Regions from separate parts of the Rothia sp. 27098_8_161 genome, predicted to be linked through region 1. Evidence: predicted binding sites of a transcription regulator. Region 1 holds the regulator's gene; the other holds the start of a gene.
What was found. Region 1 encodes HspR, which represses chaperone genes until heat shock. Its sites were predicted from a motif close to AAGTTGAGTCNNNNNGACTCAACTT; they were not measured.
Positions count from the first base shown of each region.

Region 2: a site for HspR is predicted at 1,042-1,066, ahead of clpB (ATP-dependent chaperone ClpB). Genes of this name have one in related genera too.

Region 1 is NZ_JAPWAL010000006.1:43,305-46,407, forward strand. Features, by position in the region: gene O3648_RS03815 (DnaJ domain-containing protein) at 244-1,221, shown strand; gene O3648_RS03820 (heat shock protein transcriptional repressor HspR) at 1,225-1,695, shown strand; gene trmB (tRNA (guanosine(46)-N7)-methyltransferase TrmB) at 1,943-2,749, opposite strand; gene O3648_RS03830 (hypothetical protein) at 2,965-3,103, opposite strand, start outside.
Region 2 is NZ_JAPWAL010000009.1:9,195-12,297, reverse strand. Features, by position in the region: gene O3648_RS04630 (aldo/keto reductase) at 1-851, opposite strand, end outside; gene clpB (ATP-dependent chaperone ClpB) at 1,119-3,103, shown strand, end outside.

The sequences.
Region 1 (3,103 bases):
TGGGGGAGTACCCGCCCTGATGTTTGCCTGGCTCGCTATGCCCGGTGTTGGCGTGGGTTTCGGCGAGCTGTGGCGGCGGTTAACAGGCTTGTAGGGGTGCTATTTTTTTGGCTCAGCCCTTTCAAAATTGAGTCAAGTAGACTAAACTTTTATATAGAGTATTAAGACAAGCACGCGGTGCCCCTGCAAGCCGTCCCGTAACCGAGGAGGGCGGCGCATCACCGCACGAAGGAGAAACACAACATGGCAAGCGAAAACTGGATAACTGACGACTTCTACAAGACCCTAGGTGTTAGCGAAGATGCCAGCGAAAGCGACATTAAGAAGGCGTATCGCAAGCTCTCACGCAAGTACCACCCGGACCTTAACCCCGGCGACGCCGCAGCAGAGAAGAAGTTCAAGGAAATCTCGGAAGCATACGATGTGCTCTCCGATAAGAAGCAGCGCGAAGAGTACGACCAGATCCGCCGCTACGGTGCCGCAGGCATGGGGGGTTTCGGCGGTGGCGGTTACACCGGTTACCCCGGCGCGGACGCATTCGGTGGCTTCAGCAACGGCGGCGCAGGGATCAACATTGACGACCTGCTCGGCGGCCTCTTCGGTGGCAGTGCCGGCGGCTCCCGACGCTCCGCAGGCTTCACCAGCGCAGACTTCGGCGGCATGGGTGGTGGCGGCTTCGGCGGCGCACAGCACGCAGCACCCGAAGAAAGTACTACCAGCACCCGCATCAGCCTCGCCCAGGCATACACCGGCGCGACCGTGACTGTGTTCCTGCCGGACGGCTCCCACACCGAGGCACGCATCCCCGCAGGTATCAAGGACGGTCAGAAGGTTCGACTGCGCGGCAAGGGCCTGCGCGGCGGTGACCTGAAGGTCACCGTGCGCGTTTCTGAAGATTCCGTGTACTCCCGCGAGGGCAACAACCTGATTCTGCGCGCACCCGTCACCCTCGCCGAGGCCGTCGACGGCGCCGTGATTGAGGTGCCCCTGCCCGACGCATCCACTGTGAAACTGCGCTTGGCACCCGGCCAGGTCGGCCGCCGACTGCGCGCTAAGGGCCGCGGCTTCAAGGCTAAGGGCGGCGACGGCGACCTGCTGGTCATCCCCGAAATCGTACTCCCCACCGAGCTGAGCGCAGAGGCGCAGGAAGCATTCGATAAATTCGTAAAACTGGCACCGCAGGAGAACCCGCGTAAGGATCTGTTGAAGAAGGCTAAGTAAACCATGGCATCTCGAGAATCATCATCTAAGTCCCGTAGCGGCAAGCCGTTGCACAGTGTGGACCGCCCGGTTTTCGTGATTTCTGTGGCGGCTGAACTGGCCGGCATGCACCCACAGACTCTGCGCCAGTACGACCGTATTGGCCTGGTCCAGCCTTCGCGTGCGCCGGGTAAGGCGCGCCGCTATTCGCAGCGTGATGTGAACCGTCTGCAGCAGATTCAGCAGCTCTCGCAGGAGGGTGTCTCCCTGGAAGGTATTCGCCGCATTATTGAGCTGGAATCCCTCGTGGAGCAGCAACAGGAGCAGATCGCGGCGTTGCAGCGTCAGGTTGAGGACGCGAAGGTGAAGCTGGGCATGGCGGAGCGCGTGTTCGCCGCCGGTACCAGTGGCGATGTGGTGCATATTGCCCGCGGTACCCGCCCGGCGCCTCGTCGGCGTTCTTCGGCGGTGGTTCTCTACCGTAAGCCGCGTTAACCTGTTAGGCTAGGATAAACGGCTCGGCTGTTCTGGCCCATCTGCGCTAGTCAGCCACCCATATAGGCTTGTGCGTCTTAGCGTTGTGCGAGCGAGGTAGGGTAGACCCCCGCCCGCATGCACTTAGACCCACACACAAGAAGGTGAGGCTCCCCGAATGATCGGGGAGCCTCACCTTCTTTAACGTATGCACTTTGCGCGGCGGCGGGAAATCACATGGCGGTAACTCTTGCTAGCGCTGCTCCGCTTACTTGCGGCGGTAAGTCAGATCGTGCGCGCGGCGGCCCGCCTCCTGAGCCTTACGCTCAAAGCTGGTGAGAGTACGACCCTCCCAACGCGGAGCCCAGCCACCCAGCGGATCCTCCTCGGTCGCACCGGCGCCTGGGTTCACGTTCTCAAAGTCGGGGTGCGCCTCCAGAACCTCACGCATGACCAGGGCATACTCCTCCCAGTCAGTCGCCAGACGCCAAATGCCGCCGGGCTTGAGCACACGCGCAACCTTATCAGCAAACGCCGGGGACACCAGGCGGCGCTTGTGGTGGCGGGACTTGTGCCAGGGATCCGGGAAGAACACCCACAGCTCATCCACGGAGTTCTCCTCAAGCATGTTGTCGAGCAGCTCGGGTGCGTTCGCCTGAGCCACACGCACGTTCTCCACGCCGGCGTTACCCATCTTCAGCAGCAGGTCTGCGATGCCGGGGGTGTACACCTCAACGGCAAGGAAGTTTGCCTCGGGCACCTCAACTGCGCGGTGCACGATTGCCTCTCCCAGACCGGAACCAATCTCGACGACCTGGTACGCCTTACGGCCGTAAATCTTGACCGGGTCGAAAGTCGCCTCGGGGGCTACGGAAGTATCGGTGCGCAGGCGCGGGATGTCCAGCACATGGGTGGGGGAGTAGGTGTCCCACGCCTTCTGACGGCGCGCGGTGAGGCGATCGCCGCGGCGGACGAAGGAGTAGGGCTGGCGGAAGAATTCCTCGGGAACCGGCTTCTTGGCCTTTTCTTCGGTAGATTCGGGTGCCTGGGTAGGCTGTGTGTTCTCAGTAGACATACCTAAAAGAATAGCGTAGCGCCGCTACACCGTGCGGTTTCGTGGTGTGTGGGGCTGGCGTGACGCTGAACCAGCCGGGCGTGACGCTGAACTAGTCGGGCGTATGCCGGTCTGAGAAATACAGAAATTCAACGCGCAGACAAAAGTGCGGCGGGAACGATTATTGTTCCCGCCGCACTTTCGTGAGGTCGTCTGAGTGAGTTAGCGTGTGGGGCTTACTTCTTGGAGCCCAGCAGTGCCAGGCCTGCGCCGAGCAGCACGATGTTGTTTGCGAGCTGCTGGCCGTCCTGGGTGGGGCGGAAGGTTGCGTCGTGCATATCCGGGTTGCGGAAGTACATGGTCATCAGGTTTGCC
Region 2 (3,103 bases), on a different contig from region 1:
CGTCGCTGAGCAATCAGATTGGTGAAGTAATCCACCGTGCCGGTTGCCTCGTGATCAAAGAACAATGACGCCCCGGCGTCCAAACCTGCGATAGTGGCCATATCCGCCTCAGTCAGAGCGAAATCATCAATCGCGAAGTTCTGCTGCATCCGCTCCGGGTGTACTGACTTGGACAGTGCCACAATCCCACGCTGATACAGCCAGCGCAACACCACTTGTGCCACTGACTTACCGTACTGCTGGCCAATACCAGTCAACACTGGATTGTCGAACAAGCCTGAGCGGCCTTCACCAAAGGGTGCCCACGCTTCAACGGTAACTCCGAGCTTTTGCAGCTCAGCAACCCGCTCTACCTGCTGATGGAAGGGGTTAATCTCAATCTGGTTAACCACCGGATAGACGGCGTTGAACGAACCCAGATCGTGCAGGCGAGCTGGAGTAAAGTTAGCGACCCCGATGGAGTGAATCAGCCCATCCGCCTGGGCTTGCTCCAGGGCCCGCCAGGAACCGTAAACATCATTGAACGGCTGATGCAACAGCATCAAATCCACATATTCAAGCCCCAGCTTCTCCAGAGAAGCCTTCACACTGGCATAGGTGGCATCCTCACCATAGTTGTCCAACCAGACCTTCGTGGTGACGAACAGTTCACTGCGGTCGATCCCGCTGCGACGGATACCCTCACCTACGGTCTCCTCGTTGAAGTAAGACTGTGCGGTATCGATATGGCGGTAGCCGACTTCAATAGCCTGAGCCACCGCGTCAGCAGTCTGCTCGGCTGGAATCTGGAAAACTCCGAAACCCTGAGCGGGGATGGAACGACCATTAGACATGGTCAACGCGTCAAGCATGACACTCTCCTTCTTCAGTCAATGAATGGAACATAATCATCTAACAACTTGGGAGCGGCTCCCAAGCAAATCCAGCGAGAGTCTGCTCCGCATAACAATGCAGTTTTGACTGGGGCTTTTGTTCGGGGTCAGGGGGTGTGAGGTGGGGCGAAAAATACGAAAATTTTTTTTGCAGGAGGCTTGCGAAACATAGTTGAGTGGAGTAGACTCAAGTTATATAATGCAGTGGCGCATAGGATAAGCCCCTCGAAATACGAAAGGAACACCATGGACAACAAGTTCACCACCAAGAGTCAAGAAGTCATCTCGGCGGCAAATACTAACGCTCAAACCGCCGGCAACCCCACTATTGAAACTGCGCACATCCTCAAGGCCCTCATGGACCAGCGCGAAGGCGTCGCCGTAGCAGTCCTCAAGGCTGCAGGCCTGGATGTGGACGCTATCTCCGAGGCGGCATCCGCTGAAATCAAGAAGTTGCCGAAGGCATCCGGTGCCTCCGTGCAGAATGCTTCCCTTAGCCGTGCAGCGCTCTCTGCTCTGCAGGCGGCACAGACCCGTGCCCAGGGCTTTGGAGATACCTACGTTTCTACCGAAATGATTCTGCTGGGCATTGCCAGCGGCACCGATAGCACCGCAACCGCAATGCACAAGCTCGGCGCTACCGCAGAGCTCATCGCACAGACCATCCCCAACGTCCGAGGAGACCGCACCGTGGACACCCCCGACCCCGAAGGCACCTTCCAGGCGCTCGAAAAATACGGCACCGACCTGACCGCCATTGCCCGCGCAGGCAAGCTAGACCCAGTCATCGGCCGCGACTCTGAGATTCGCCGCGTCGTGCAGGTGCTCTCCCGCCGCACCAAGAACAACCCCGTTTTGATTGGTGAGCCCGGTGTCGGTAAGACCGCCGTCGTGGAAGGCCTGGCGCAGCGCATGGTTTCCGGCGACGTGCCCGAATCTCTGCGCGGCAAGACCCTCATCAGTCTGGACCTGGGCTCCATGGTCGCAGGCGCAAAGTACCGCGGTGAATTCGAGGAACGCCTGAAGGCAGTCCTCGAAGAAATCAAGAAGTCCGAAGGTCAGATCGTGACCTTCATCGACGAGATTCACACCGTCGTCGGTGCTGGCGCATCCGAAGGCTCCATGGATGCAGGCAACATGCTCAAGCCCATGCTTGCCCGTGGTGAGCTGCGCCTGATCGGTGCCACTACCCTGGATGAGTACCGCGAGAACATCGAGAAGGACCCCGCACTGGAGCGCCGCTTCCAGCAGGTGTACGTGGGCGAGCCCAGCGTCGAGGACACCATCGGTATTCTGCGTGGCTTGAAAGAACGCTACGAGGCACACCACAAGGTGCAGATTGCTGACTCCGCGCTGGTTGCCGCAGCAACCTTGTCCAACCGTTACATTCCCTCCCGTCAGCTGCCGGACAAGGCAATTGACCTGATCGACGAGGCAGCATCCCGCCTGCGCATGGAAATTGACTCCGCACCGGAGGAAATCGACCAGTTGCGCCGCGCCGTGGACCGCCTCACCATGGAGGAACTCGCGCTTGCCGGCGAAACCGATCCCGCATCCGTGGAGCGTCTGGAAGCGTTGCGCAAGGACATGGCAGACAAGAAAGAACAACTCGACTCCCTCAACGCCCGTTGGGAAGCCGAGAAGACGAACCTGAACCGCGTGGGTGACCTCAAGACTGAGATTGACGAGCTGCGCTCCCGCGCCGAGGTGGCACAGCGTGAAGGTAACCTTGCTGAGGCATCCCGCCTGCTCTACGGCGAGATTCCCGCAAAGCAAGCCGAACTGGAGGAAGCACAGCGTGCCGAGGACCGCGCTAAGAACGAATCCATGGTCTCCGAAGAGGTCACCGCAGACGATATCGCTGAGGTTATCTCCTCCTGGACCGGTATTCCTGCAGGTCGCATGATGCAGGGCGAATCTGAGAAGCTGCTCGAAATGGAGAAGCGCATCGGTACCCGCCTGATTGGTCAGGAAGACGCAGTGGTAGCTGTCTCTGACGCTGTCCGCCGCGCCCGTGCTGGCATCTCCGACCCGGATCGCCCGATTGGTTCCTTCCTGTTCCTTGGCCCGACCGGTGTCGGTAAGACTGAGCTGGCTAAGGCACTGGCTGAGTTTCAGTTCGATGACGAGCGTGCCCTGGTACGCATCGACATGAGTGAATACTCTGAGAAGCACACTGTTTCTCGCTTGGTCGGCGCCCCTCCCGGATACGTTGGCCACGAAGAGGGCGG